One region of the Bacillus sp. SCT118 genome, then DNA from elsewhere that is predicted to be linked to it. Evidence: a T-box and tRNA genes for the amino acid it is inferred to sense, from the RefSeq annotation. Region 1 holds a T-box; the other holds one or more tRNA genes.

Region 1 (7,372 bases):
GAGTTGAAAGTGCAGTAATTTCCGTGAGGGAATCCTCGAGAAGCTTTTCATACTCTTTTTGCTTGGTGATGTCTTTCTGAATTCCGACAAAATACGTTTTATCCTCTATAACCATTGGATCAATATTTAATTCATTCCAGAACATCGTTCCGTCTTTTTTGTAGTTTTGAATCTGAACGGTGACCGGTTCTTTATTTTGTAAAGCGGTTCTGATGTTCTCCGCTTCTGCAGGATCTGTGTGTTTCCCCTGTAAGAAGCGGCAGTTCTTTCCTAAAATTTCCTCGGTCTCGTAGCCGGTCATTTGAACAAAGCCTTGATTTACGTAGACAATAGGATTATCTTCAAGTGCGGGATCTGTAATTACCACACCGACTCGCACGTGATCAAGCGCTTTTTTGATGACTTCCAGCTGTCCTGGTATCCCAAATGATTGAAAACTAGCCATATAAATCCCCCTTAGGCCGTCAGCTTGCTATGCGAAAGCCTGATATTCCCCTTTTTAAAAATGAATTCTACAGTAACCGTAGCACAACACATGTTCTGATTCAAGCAAGTGCAGTTTGTTGTTTGTCATTAGGGCTTGTCCTCGTATACACTAAAAATAAGAACAGAATTTGAACATATGAACGGAAAGGTTTTCTACATGCTAAATAGGTGACTAGGTAAATGTCACTGGGTGAAAAATGAATCCAATGCATCAAGCTTACCGATCATGTGTTCACATATAATGGAAGAAACAAGCTTTTTACAGATTTGCCGGTATGTAGATATCGAAAATCATCGGAATCGTTTAAGGGGGCTGGATGGCCTGAAGTCGCTTTACGAAATAAGGGCTTTAGGAAGGTGATGATGAAGATGCTGCATCAGGTACTTATTGCTTGTGTAATTGGAGGAATCATGGGGATTCTCGGTCATGTGAAAAAGAGAGGCAGACTGGAGAAGCCCAGAATGACGAAGCGGTTTATCTACCTTGGATTTTTGGAAGATTGGTTTATCGGAATGACAGCTTCCATTTTACTTGTATTATCCGCTGACCCCGATTCAGGAATTCAACTTGTCATCTTATCCATTATCTCAGGCTACGGCGGTGAAGCTGTTCTCAGAAGTTTTGACTTTGTGAGAGAACTGAACAGCGGCGGCGAACCGGCCGAGTCCAAACGTCAAACTAAAACTCCACCCGAATAATTGTCCTCAATCTTCGCCCGTTCAGGGTACATTCCCATTGTATACAAACCTGCTTGCACTTATGAACAGAATTCTATAAAATACAGTTAGATTACGGTTGCGATAAGAACAATGAAGAGGAGCAGTAAGAAACAGATATTGTTGCAGAGAGTTGACGGCTGGTGAAAGTCAATCAAGTTTGTTTCCGAACTCACCTCAGAGTTGCAGCGGTGAAAAGCCGCTGACGCATAACTGCGTTAAAAGTATCAAGTGAGTGCGGCGTATGCCGCGCTAACGAGGGTGGTACCGCGGGAAAACGAAAGTCTCTCGTCCCTTTTAGGGATGAGGGAGTTTTTTTTAGTTTGGGAATATTCTGAATAATCCTCTCCTTCCCGTCAATACTTGAACCATACACGCCGTATTCAATCAGAAGGAGGTTTTTACTTTGAGTTTTCAGCACAAAGAGATAGAAAAGAAATGGCAAACATATTGGCTTGAAAACAAGACATTTGCCACTCTTGATAATAATGAAAAACAAAAATTTTACGCGCTGGACATGTTTCCTTATCCGTCTGGAGCTGGGTTGCACGTCGGCCATCCTGAAGGATACACAGCTACGGATATTCTGTCCCGCATGAAGCGCATGCAGGGCTATGATGTCCTTCATCCAATGGGCTGGGACGCATTCGGCCTGCCAGCTGAACAATACGCGCTTGACACAGGGAACGACCCCGCTGTGTTTACGAAGCAGAATATTGATAACTTCCGCCGCCAAATTCAAGCGCTTGGCTTCTCATATGACTGGGATCGCGAAATCAATACGACTGACCCTGAATACTATAAATGGACGCAATGGATTTTCTTAAAGCTATACGAAAAAGGCCTTGCTTACGTTGACGAAGTGCCTGTAAACTGGTGCCCTGCGCTCGGTACGGTTCTTGCCAACGAAGAAGTCATTGACGGCAAGAGCGAACGCGGCGGCCATCCGGTAGAGAGACGCCCAATGAAGCAGTGGATGCTGAAAATCACCGCTTATGCGGACAGGCTCCTTGAGGACTTGGAAGAGCTTGATTGGCCGGAAAGCATTAAAGATATGCAGCGCAACTGGATCGGCCGTTCGGAAGGCGCTCACGTTCATTTTGCTATAGATGGACATGATGATTCCTTTACGGTGTTTACAACAAGACCAGATACGCTGTTTGGCGCTACATATACTGTCCTTGCCCCGGAACACGCATTGGTGGAAAACATCACAACGGCAGAGCAAAAAGAAGCTGTTGAAGCTTATATCAAAGAAATTCAATCAAAGAGTGACCTAGAACGCACAGATCTTGCGAAAACAAAGACAGGCGTATTCACAGGAGCGTATGCGATCAATCCTGTAAACGGAGAAAAACTGCCGATTTGGATTGCGGATTATGTTCTTGCATCATACGGAACAGGTGCTGTCATGGCAGTTCCTGGCCACGATGAGCGTGATTTTGAATTCGCCAAAACATTCGGCCTTCCGGTGAAGGAAGTCGTAAAAGGCGGGAATGTTGAGGAAGCAGCTTATATTGGCGACGGCGAGCACGTGAACTCTGATTTCCTGAACGGCCTTCACAAACAGGAAGCGATTGAGAAAGTGATCGCTTGGCTGGAAGAAACGAAAAACGGTGAGAAGAAAGTGACGTACCGTCTTCGTGACTGGCTCTTCAGCCGCCAGCGTTATTGGGGCGAGCCGATTCCGGTCATTCATTGGGAAGACGGAACGTCAACAGCTGTCCCTGAAGAGGAGCTGCCGCTGATTTTGCCGAAAACGGATGAAATCAAACCGAGCGGAACGGGCGAATCACCGCTTGCGAACATTAAAGAGTGGGTGGAAGTCACAGACCCTGAGACAGGGAAAAAAGGAAGAAGAGAAACGAATACAATGCCGCAATGGGCGGGAAGCTGCTGGTATTTCTTGCGCTATATTGATCCGCACAATCCGGATCAGCTGGCATCACCAGAAAAATTGGAAAAATGGCTTCCGGTCGATATGTATATCGGCGGTGCAGAGCATGCCGTGCTTCACCTTCTGTATGCCCGCTTCTGGCATAAGTTCCTTTATGATATCGGCGTAGTGCCGACGAAAGAACCGTTCCAAAAGCTGTACAACCAAGGAATGATTCTCGGCGAAAATAACGAAAAAATGAGTAAATCTAAAGGGAACGTTGTCAACCCTGACGAAATCGTGTCCTCTCACGGTGCTGATACGCTGAGATTGTACGAAATGTTCATGGGACCTCTTGATGCTTCAATCGCCTGGTCTGAATCAGGATTAGACGGTGCGCGCCGTTTCCTTGACCGTGTATGGCGCCTATTTATTGAAGACAGCGGTGAGCTTAATGGCAAAATCGTTGAAGGCGCGGGTGAAACATTGGAGCGCGTCTATCATGAAACGGTTATGAAAGTCACAGACCATTATGAAGGCCTTCGTTTCAACACGGGTATTTCCCAGCTGATGGTCTTTATTAATGAAGCTTATAAAGCATCAGAACTGCCGAAAGAATATATGGAAGGCTTCGTGAAGCTTCTTTCTCCTATCGCGCCACACTTAGCGGAAGAGCTTTGGGAGAAGCTTGGCCATTCCGGCACAATTGCCTACGAAGCTTGGCCTGTATATGATGAAACAAAACTTGTGGATGATGAAGTTGAAATCGTTGTTCAGCTGAACGGAAAAGTAAAAGCGAAATTACAGGTTCCTGCCGATGCAACGAAAGAACAGCTGGAACAGCTTGCTCAAGCAGATGAAAAGGTCAAAGAGCAGCTTGAAGGCAAAACGATTCGGAAAATCATCGCGGTGCCTGGGAAGCTTGTCAATATTGTGGCAAACTAAGCCTAGAAAAAATCCCCTTTGCCAAAAGGGGATTTTTTTCATCAGTCTCAGAATAGCAATCGTTCAGCTGACTTTGATATACTGAACATGATCACTGTGAATAGGAGTGTTTTCTTTGGAAATAAAAGAAATCAGCACAGCCGCTTTGAAAGAAAAAATTGAGGCGGACGAAGAATTATATTTAATTGATGTCAGAGAAGATGAAGAGGTAGCGGAAGGCATGATCCCGCAAGCCGTTCATATTCGCATGGGGGATATTCCTGAAAAAATGGAAACCCTTGATAAAGACAAAGAGTACGTATTTATCTGCCGCTCAGGAATGCGCAGCATGAACGTCTGCAAGTACCTGGATGAGCAAGGCTTTAAAACAGTCAATGTTGAAGGCGGCATGATGGCCTGGGAAGGCGAAACAAAACCAAAAAACTAGGGGAGAGCAGTCCCCTAGTTTTTATTTGTATTCCGGAAGCCAATCGCCGTGTGCTGCAAATAAATCGTCACACATGGAGATGATGTCTTTCATGGAAAGCTCCGCGCTTGTATGCGGATCAAGCATTGCAGCTTGGTAAACCGCTTCTTTTTTTTGTGTGACAGCCGCTTCGATTGTCATCAGCTGTGTATTAATATTCGTCCGGTTTAAGGCTGCAAGCTGCTCAGGCAGTTCTCCGGCGAAGCACGGTGTAATTTTTTTTCTGTCGGCGACGCATGTCACTTCCACAACCGCTTTTGAAGGAAGGTTGGTGATCAGCCCTGTATTCAAGACGTTTCCTCCGAAGGTGAATGGTTCGTTTGTTTCCATTGCCTCTATAATTCTTGAACCATATTCCTTTGAGCGTTCGTGCGTAAGGTTTTTATTATTGACGATATCATCCCGCATTTTCTCCCAATTTTCAATTTGCTTGACGCACCTTCTCGGATATTCGTCGAGCGGGATTTGCAGCTCGCTGATCAGTTCAGGGTAATTCCGTTTAATAAAGTATGGGTGATACTCTGCGTTATGTTCGGACGATTCCGTGACATAATAGCCGAACTTATCCATTAATTCAAACCGCACCATATCATGATGCTTTGTTTTTTGTTTTTCTTTCGCTCTCCTTTTGATTTCTGGATATAAATCTGTGCCGTCTTTTTTGACTTCCAAAAGCCAAGCCATATGATTGATGCCTGCGATGCGTTCCTCAATTCCGTCATGCTCCATTCCGAGAGCTTTAAATAAATCCTTCGTGCACACTTGAACACTGTGGCAGAGCCCGATTGTTTTGATATTGGTATAGCGGAGCATGGCGCCTGTAAGAGTGGCCATTGGATTTGTATAGTTTAAGAACCATGCGTCAGGGCACATTTCCTCCATATCTTTTGCGATATCAAATAAGACCGGGATTGTTCTGAGAGATCTGAATATCCCGCCAATGCCGACTGTATCGGCGATCGTCTGGCGCAGCCCATACCGTTTAGGAATCTCGAAATCGATGACTGTGCTCGGTTTGTATCCTCCAACCTGAATCGCATTGATGACATAGCCTGCGTTTTGCAAGGCGAGTTTTCTGTCATCATAGCTATTGATGGCCACACTTGGGTTATAACGGTCTCTTAGATTTTCGAGCATGAGCTGGGATTCTTGCAGGCGTTTGGGATCAATGTCGTAAAGAGCGAACTCAAATCCATTCAGTGCCTCTGTTAACAGGCAGTCTCCCAAAACATTTTTGGCGAAAATCGTGCTCCCTGCACCGATAAATGTAATCTTCTTCATATTGCTTCCCCCTTTAAAGTTAACCCTTTACCGCTCCGGAAGACAGGCCGGCAATAAAGTATTTTTGCAGCGCCAAAAACAGAACAACCATCGGCAGCATTGCCATCAGTGCCGCTGCGGCAACTAAATGAAGGTTGTTTGCGTTTTCTCCGAAAAAACCTGCCATGGCTACTGTTAATGTCTGAACCTTTTGATCTTGTAAAAAGAAAATGGCAAATTGATAGTCGTTCCAAATAAAGACACAAGAAATAATACAGATGGTCGCAGTGATCGGCTTCAGCAGAGGAAACACAATCATAAAAAAGATTTTCAGCATGCCTGCGCCGTCAATTCTTGCGGCTTCTTCAAGCTCTTTTGGAATGGTCGATCGGATAAAGCCTGAATACAAGAATACGGTTAACGGCATGTAAGCCGCTGTATTAATGAAAATGGCGATTGCGTGTGTATTGACCATTCCGGCGTCCACAACCATTCGATACAAAGGAACCATGGACGTTAACGGAGGGATGATCATAATGGAAATCAGCAAGGCAAAAACGGCTTTATTCAGTTTCGTTTCCCGCCGGGCAAGCGGGTAGGCGGCAAGTGAGCCGAATATAATTAATAACAAGGCAGAAGAACCTGTGATGATCATGGTGTTTATAAAAGAGTTTCCTAGCGAAGCGCGCTCCCACGCCTCTGAAAAATTATGAAAGGAGATGTCGGCTGGAAATATCCATTTCGAACTGTAGTCTCCTTTTGCTTTCAATGAAGTGGTCAGCAGGATATAAAAAGGAATAAAATGCGCACAGGCCACAATGGCTGCAAGAAGCGTAATGATCCGCATGCTTTTTGTACGGGCGGCTCTCATGACATTTCCGTCTCCTTTCTTTTAAAGTACGCAAGCGCGCAAAAGCTGATGATCAAAATGACAAATGCCATAAATATGCCTTGCGTTGCGGCATAGCCGGCATCCTGCCGTTTGAAATACAAATCATACATAAATGTGGACATGGATTGTGACGCATTTCCGGGGCCGCCAGCGGTGAGTGCAATAATGACGTCAAACAGCTTTAAGCCTCCGATAATGTTGATGACCATATTAATGGTAATGGAGGGCATTAACAGCGGCAGCGTGATGGTAAAAAACTGCTGGCCTTGTTTCGCGCCATCCATTTGCGCCGCTTCATAGTAGTCTTTCGGAATGCTTTGCAGACCGGCTAAGTAGACAACCATAGCGATTCCGACATATTGATAGGTGTTAATCATGACAATGATCCATGGATTGAGCGAGGGACTGGCGAGCGCATTAATAGGGCTGATGCCGAAGACCCCGAGCAAATCGTTAAGTGCGCCTCCGTCATAGGAGAAGAAAAAGTACCAAATGTAGCCCATAATGAGCGGGCTGATCATCACCGGCAAATACACAATTGTTCTTGTTACCGCTTTCGTTTTAATGCTTTGATTTAAGAGCAGAGCGTACAGAAGCCCGACCACATTTTGAAAAAAGGTGCTGCCAAGCCCGTAAAGCAGAGTGTTTTTTAAGATATGCCAAGTATCAGGATCAGAAAACAGCCTTTCATATTGCGCGAATCCAACCCATTGGTAAACTTGTGAAAAGC
Region 2 (7,372 bases), 1.2 Mb from region 1:
CGGGATCAGCCCAAACCAAGAGGCTTGCCTCTTGGGGTTGTAGGACACTCTGTACGGAGTTACAAAAGAACGAGGTAGATGAAGAGGTCTGGAAAGGCCCGCCATAGGAGGTAACAGCCCTGTAGTCAAAACTTCGTTCTCTCCTGAGTGGATCCTGAGTACGGCGGAACACGTGAAATTCCGTCGGAATCCGGGAGGACCATCTCCCAAGGCTAAATACTCCCTAGTGACCGATAGTGAACCAGTACCGTGAGGGAAAGGTGAAAAGCACCCCGGAAGGGGAGTGAAAGAGATCCTGAAACCGTGTGCCTACAAGTAGTCAGAGCCCGTTAACGGGTGATGGCGTGCCTTTTGTAGAATGAACCGGCGAGTTACGATCCCGTGCAAGGTTAAGCAGAAGATGCGGAGCCGCAGCGAAAGCGAGTCTGAATAGGGCGCATGAGTACGTGGTCGTAGACCCGAAACCAGGTGATCTACCCATGTCCAGGGTGAAGTTCAGGTAACACTGAATGGAGGCCCGAACCCACGCACGTTGAAAAGTGCGGGGATGAGGTGTGGGTAGGGGTGAAATGCCAATCGAACCTGGAGATAGCTGGTTCTCTCCGAAATAGCTTTAGGGCTAGCCTCAAGGTAAGAGTCTTGGAGGTAGAGCACTGATTGGACTAGGGGCCCCTACCGGGTTACCGAATTCAGTCAAACTCCGAATGCCAATGACTTATCCTTGGGAGTCAGACTGCGAGTGATAAGATCCGTAGTCGAAAGGGAAACAGCCCAGACCGCCAGCTAAGGTCCCAAAGTATACGTTAAGTGGAAAAGGATGTGGAGTTGCTTAGACAACCAGGATGTTGGCTTAGAAGCAGCCACCATTTAAAGAGTGCGTAATAGCTCACTGGTCGAGTGACTCTGCGCCGAAAATGTACCGGGGCTAAACGTATCACCGAAGCTGCGGACTGTTCTTCGAACAGTGGTAGGAGAGCGTTCTAAGGGCTGTGAAGCCAGACCGGAAGGACTGGTGGAGCGCTTAGAAGTGAGAATGCCGGTATGAGTAGCGAAAGAGGGGTGAGAATCCCCTCCACCGAATGCCTAAGGTTTCCTGAGGAAGGCTCGTCCGCTCAGGGTTAGTCGGGACCTAAGCCGAGGCCGAAAGGCGTAGGCGATGGACAACAGGTTGATATTCCTGTACCACCTCCTCACCATTTGAGCAATGGGGGGACGCAGGAGGATAGGGTAAGCGCGGTATTGGATATCCGCGTCCAAGCAGTTAGGCTGGGAAATAGGCAAATCCGTTTCCCATAAGGCTGAGCTGTGATGGCGAGCGAAATATAGTAGCGAAGTTCCTGATTCCACACTGCCAAGAAAAGCCTCTAGCGAGGTGAGAGGTGCCCGTACCGCAAACCGACACAGGTAGGCGAGGAGAGAATCCTAAGGTGATCGAGAGAACTCTCGTTAAGGAACTCGGCAAAATGACCCCGTAACTTCGGGAGAAGGGGTGCTCTGTTAGGGTGCAAGCCCGAGAGAGCCGCAGTGAATAGGCCCAGGCGACTGTTTAGCAAAAACACAGGTCTCTGCGAAGCCGTAAGGCGAAGTATAGGGGCTGACGCCTGCCCGGTGCTGGAAGGTTAAGAGGAGCGCTTAGCGTAAGCGAAGGTGCGAATTGAAGCCCCAGTAAACGGCGGCCGTAACTATAACGGTCCTAAGGTAGCGAAATTCCTTGTCGGGTAAGTTCCGACCCGCACGAAAGGCGCAACGATCTGGGCACTGTCTCAACGAGAGACTCGGTGAAATTATAGTACCTGTGAAGATGCAGGTTACCCGCGACAGGACGGAAAGACCCCGTGGAGCTTTACTGCAGCCTGATATTGAATGTTGGTACAGCTTGTACAGGATAGGTAGGAGCCTTGGAAACCGGAGCGCCAGCTTCGGTGGAGGCATCGGTGGGATACTACCCTGGCTGTATTGACCTTCTAACCCGCCGCCCTTATCGGGCGGGGAGACAGTGTCAGGTGGGCAGTTTGACTGGGGCGGTCGCCTCCTAAAAGGTAACGGAGGCGCCCAAAGGTTCCCTCAGAATGGTTGGAAATCATTCGCAGAGTGTAAAGGCACAAGGGAGCTTGACTGCGAGACCTACAAGTCGAGCAGGGACGAAAGTCGGGCTTAGTGATCCGGTGGTTCCGCATGGAAGGGCCATCGCTCAACGGATAAAAGCTACCCCGGGGATAACAGGCTTATCTCCCCCAAGAGTCCACATCGACGGGGAGGTTTGGCACCTCGATGTCGGCTCATCGCATCCTGGGGCTGTAGTCGGTCCCAAGGGTTGGGCTGTTCGCCCATTAAAGCGGTACGCGAGCTGGGTTCAGAACGTCGTGAGACAGTTCGGTCCCTATCCGTCGCGGGCGCAGGAAATTTGAGAGGAGCTGTCCTTAGTACGAGAGGACCGGGATGGACGCACCGCTGGTGTACCAGTTGTTCTGCCAAGGGCATCGCTGGGTAGCTATGTGCGGACGGGATAAGTGCTGAAAGCATCTAAGCATGAAGCCCCCCTCAAGATGAGATTTCCCATTCCGCAAGGAAGTAAGATCCCTGAAAGATGATCAGGTTGATAGGTCTGAGGTGGAAGTGTGGCGACACATGGAGCTGACAGATACTAATCGATCGAGGACTTAACCATATTTTGAATGATGTCACACCTGTTATCTAGTTTTGAGAGAACACTCTCAATTTGTTTGGTGGCGATAGCGAAGAGGTCACACCCGTTCCCATACCGAACACGGAAGTTAAGCTCTTCAGCGCCGATGGTAGTCGGGGGTTTCCCCCTGTGAGAGTAGGACGCCGCCAAGCAATTGCACGTTAGTGCAATTATGGAGGATTAGCTCAGCTGGGAGAGCATCTGCCTTACAAGCAGAGGGTCGGCGGTTCGAGCCCGTCATCCTCCACCATTATGCCGGTGTAGCTCAATTGGTAGAGCAACTGACTTGTAATCAGTAGGTTGGGGGTTCAAGTCCTCTTGCCGGCACCACTTTTATATGATATAATACTCAAGTCTCTTGTAGAAGAGCCATTAGCTCAGTTGGTAGAGCATCTGACTTTTAATCAGAGGGTCGAAGGTTCGAGTCCTTCATGGCTCACCATTTTACGCGGGTGTGGCGGAATTGGCAGACGCGCTAGACTTAGGATCTAGTGTCTTTATGACGTGGGGGTTCAAGTCCCTTCACCCGCATTATATAGGATAACAGTTAGAAAAACTGGACATCCTGTCTGCGGAAGTAGTTCAGTGGTAGAACACCACCTTGCCAAGGTGGGGGTCGCGGGTTCGAATCCCGTCTTCCGCTCCAACTATACCATCCACGCCGGGGTGGTGGAATTGGCAGACACACAGGACTTAAAATCCTGCGGTAGGTGACTACCGTGCCGGTTCAAGTCCGGCCCTCGGCATTATGTTTTGCGCCCGTAGCTCAATTGGATAGAGCGTTTGACTACGGATCAAAAGGTTAGGGGTTCGACTCCTCTCGGGCGCGCCATATCTTTTAATAGAATAGATGGGAAATCGGGAAGTAGCTCAGCTTGGTAGAGCACATGGTTTGGGACCATGGGGTCGCAGGTTCGAATCCTGTCTTCCCGACCATTTTTATGGGGCCTTAGCTCAGCTGGGAGAGCGCCTGCTTTGCACGCAGGAGGTCAGCGGTTCGATCCCGCTAGGCTCCACCAAAAGTTTTTTAAAAAAGTTGTTGACTTTGAAGAAGTGATATTGTATACTAACAAAGTTGCTTTAACAAAGCGGACAAAAAATGATCTTTGAAAACTAAACAAGACAAAACGTACCTGTTAATTCAGTTTTTAAAAATCGCACAGCGATGTGCGTAGTCAGTCAAACTACTTTATCGGAGAGTTTGATCCTGGCTCAGGACGAACGCTGGCGGCGTGCCTAATACATGCAAGTCGAGCGGACAGATGGGAGCTTGCTCCCTGATGTTAGCGGCGGACGGGTGAGTAACACGTGGGTAACCTGCCTGTAAGACTGGGATAACTCCGGGAAACCGGGGCTAATACCGGATGGTTGTTTGAACCGCATGGTTCAAACATAAAAGGTGGCTTCGGCTACCACTTACAGATGGACCCGCGGCGCATTAGCTAGTTGGTGAGGTAATGGCTCACCAAGGCAACGATGCGTAGCCGACCTGAGAGGGTGATCGGCCACACTGGGACTGAGACACGGCCCAGACTCCTACGGGAGGCAGCAGTAGGGAATCTTCCGCAATGGACGAAAGTCTGACGGAGCAACGCCGCGTGAGTGATGAAGGTTTTCGGATCGTAAAGCTCTGTTGTTAGGGAAGAACAAGTACCGTTCGAATAGGGCGGTACCTTGACGGTACCTAACCAGAAAGCCACGGCTAACTACGTGCCAGCAGCCGCGGTAATACGTAGGTGGCAAGCGTTGTCCGGAATTATTGGGCGTAAAGGGCTCGCAGGCGGTTTCTTAAGTCTGATGTGAAAGCCCCCGGCTCAACCGGGGAGGGTCATTGGAAACTGGGGAACTTGAGTGCAGAAGAGGAGAGTGGAATTCCACGTGTAGCGGTGAAATGCGTAGAGATGTGGAGGAACACCAGTGGCGAAGGCGACTCTCTGGTCTGTAACTGACGCTGAGGAGCGAAAGCGTGGGGAGCGAACAGGATTAGATACCCTGGTAGTCCACGCCGTAAACGATGAGTGCTAAGTGTTAGGGGGTTTCCGCCCCTTAGTGCTGCAGCTAACGCATTAAGCACTCCGCCTGGGGAGTACGGTCGCAAGACTGAAACTCAAAGGAATTGACGGGGGCCCGCACAAGCGGTGGAGCATGTGGTTTAATTCGAAGCAACGCGAAGAACCTTACCAGGTCTTGACATCCTCTGACAATCCTAGAGATAGGACGTCCCCTTCGGGGGCAGAGTGACAGGTGGTGCATGGTTGTCGTCAGCTCGTGTCGTGAGATGTTGGGTTAAGTCCCGCAACGAGCGCAACCCTTGATCTTAGTTGCCAGCATTCAGTTGGGCACTCTAAGGTGACTGCCGGTGACAAACCGGAGGAAGGTGGGGATGACGTCAAATCATCATGCCCCTTATGACCTGGGCTACACACGTGCTACAATGGACAGAACAAAGGGCAGCGAAACCGCGAGGTTAAGCCAATCCCACAAATCTGTTCTCAGTTCGGATCGCAGTCTGCAACTCGACTGCGTGAAGCTGGAATCGCTAGTAATCGCGGATCAGCATGCCGCGGTGAATACGTTCCCGGGCCTTGTACACACCGCCCGTCACACCACGAGAGTTTGTAACACCCGAAGTCGGTGAGGTAACCTTTTAGGAGCCAGCCGCCGAAGGTGGGACAGATGATTGGGGTGAAGTCGTAACAAGGTAGCCGTATCGGAAGGTGCGGCTGGATCACCTCCTTTCTAAGGATATTATACGGAATATAAGACCTTGGGTCTTATAAACAGAACGTTCCCTGTCTTGTTTAGTTTTGAAGGATCATTCCTTCGAAACGTGTTCTTTGAAAACTAGATAACAGTAGACATCACATTCAATTAGTAACACAAGATATCACATAGTGATTCTTTTTAACGGTTAAGTTAGAAAGGGCGCACGGTGGATGCCTTGGCACTAGGAGCCGATGAAGGACGGGACGAACACCGATATGCTTCGGGGAGCTGTAAGCAAGCTTTGATCCGGAGATTTCCGAATGGGGAAACCCACCACTCGTAATGGAGTGGTATCCATATCTGAATTCATAGGATATGAGAAGGCAGACCCGGGGAACTGAAACATCTAAGTACCCGGAGGAAGAGAAAGCAAATGCGATTCCCTGAGTAGCGGCGAGCGAAACGGGATCAGCCCAAACCAAGAGGCTTGCCTCTTGGGGTTGTAGGACACTCTGTACGGAGTTACAAAAGAACGAGGTAGATGAAGAGGTCTGGAAAGGCCCGCCATAGGAGGTAACAGCCCTGTAGTCAAAACTTCGTTCTCTCCTGAGTGGATCCTGAGTACGGCGGAACACGTGAAATTCCGTCGGAATCCGGGAGGACCATCTCCCAAGGCTAAATACTCCCTAGTGACCGATAGTGAACCAGTACCGTGAGGGAAAGGTGAAAAGCACCCCGGAAGGGGAGTGAAAGAGATCCTGAAACCGTGTGCCTACAAGTAGTCAGAGCCCGTTAACGGGTGATGGCGTGCCTTTTGTAGAATGAACCGGCGAGTTACGATCCCGTGCAAGGTTAAGCAGAAGATGCGGAGCCGCAGCGAAAGCGAGTCTGAATAGGGCGCATGAGTACGTGGTCGTAGACCCGAAACCAGGTGATCTACCCATGTCCAGGGTGAAGTTCAGGTAACACTGAATGGAGGCCCGAACCCACGCACGTTGAAAAGTGCGGGGATGAGGTGTGGGTAGGGGTGAAATGCCAATCGAACCTGGAGATAGCTGGTTCTCTCCGAAATAGCTTTAGGGCTAGCCTCAAGGTAAGAGTCTTGGAGGTAGAGCACTGATTGGACTAGGGGCCCCTACCGGGTTACCGAATTCAGTCAAACTCCGAATGCCAATGACTTATCCTTGGGAGTCAGACTGCGAGTGATAAGATCCGTAGTCGAAAGGGAAACAGCCCAGACCGCCAGCTAAGGTCCCAAAGTATACGTTAAGTGGAAAAGGATGTGGAGTTGCTTAGACAACCAGGATGTTGGCTTAGAAGCAGCCACCATTTAAAGAGTGCGTAATAGCTCACTGGTCGAGTGACTCTGCGCCGAAAATGTACCGGGGCTAAACGTATCACCGAAGCTGCGGACTGTTCTTCGAACAGTGGTAGGAGAGCGTTCTAAGGGCTGTGAAGCCAGACCGGAAGGACTGGTGGAGCGCTTAGAAGTGAGAATGCCGGTATGAGTAGCGAAAGAGGGGTGAGAATCCCCTCCACCGAATGCCTAAGGTTTCCTGAGGAAGGCTCGTCCGCTCAGGGTTAGTCGGGACCTAAGCCGAGGCCGAAAGGCGTAGGCGATGGACAACAGGTTGATATTCCTGTACCACCTCCTCACCATTTGAGCAATGGGGGGACGCAGGAGGATAGGGTAAGCGCGGTATTGGATATCCGCGTCCAAGCAGTTAGGCTGGGAAATAGGCAAATCCGTTTCCCATAAGGCTGAGCTGTGATGGCGAGCGAAATATAGTAGCGAAGTTCCTGATTCCACACTGCCAAGAAAAGCCTCTAGCGAGGTGAGAGGTGCCCGTACCGCAAACCGACACAGGTAGGCGAGGAGAGAATCCTAAGGTGATCGAGAGAACTCTCGTTAAGGAACTCGGCAAAATGACCCCGTAACTTCGGGAGAAGGGGTGCTCTGTTAGGGTGCAAGCCCGAGAG

What was found. A T-box is a leader RNA that pairs with one kind of tRNA and senses whether it is charged. The one in region 1 lies ahead of leuS (leucine--tRNA ligase), so its partner is inferred to be a tRNA-Leu.
Region 2: it encodes a tRNA-Leu, which carries the amino acid that the T-box ahead of leuS (leucine--tRNA ligase) is inferred to sense. The anticodon was not compared.

What each region holds. Positions count from the first base shown of each region.
Region 1 is NZ_CP191225.1:1,147,574-1,154,945, forward strand. It holds gene ytvA (YtvA family blue-light photoreceptor) at 1-445, opposite strand, end outside; gene ACQVGT_RS05825 (DUF4257 domain-containing protein) at 850-1,185, shown strand; T-box leader at 1,288-1,502, shown strand; gene leuS (leucine--tRNA ligase) at 1,610-4,024, shown strand; gene ACQVGT_RS05835 (rhodanese-like domain-containing protein) at 4,140-4,451, shown strand; gene melA (alpha-galactosidase MelA) at 4,473-5,771, opposite strand; gene ACQVGT_RS05845 (carbohydrate ABC transporter permease) at 5,791-6,621, opposite strand; gene ACQVGT_RS05850 (carbohydrate ABC transporter permease) at 6,618-7,372, opposite strand, start outside.
Region 2 is NZ_CP191225.1:3,934,496-3,941,867, reverse strand. It holds rRNA gene ACQVGT_RS20245 (23S ribosomal RNA) at 1-2,668, shown strand, start outside; rRNA gene rrf (5S ribosomal RNA) at 2,723-2,838, shown strand; tRNA gene ACQVGT_RS20235 (tRNA-Val) at 2,861-2,936, shown strand; tRNA gene ACQVGT_RS20230 (tRNA-Thr) at 2,941-3,016, shown strand; tRNA gene ACQVGT_RS20225 (tRNA-Lys) at 3,053-3,128, shown strand; tRNA gene ACQVGT_RS20220 (tRNA-Leu) at 3,135-3,217, shown strand; tRNA gene ACQVGT_RS20215 (tRNA-Gly) at 3,258-3,332, shown strand; tRNA gene ACQVGT_RS20210 (tRNA-Leu) at 3,347-3,432, shown strand; tRNA gene ACQVGT_RS20205 (tRNA-Arg) at 3,442-3,518, shown strand; tRNA gene ACQVGT_RS20200 (tRNA-Pro) at 3,546-3,622, shown strand; tRNA gene ACQVGT_RS20195 (tRNA-Ala) at 3,630-3,705, shown strand; rRNA gene ACQVGT_RS20190 (16S ribosomal RNA) at 3,876-5,425, shown strand; rRNA gene ACQVGT_RS20185 (23S ribosomal RNA) at 5,596-7,372, shown strand, end outside.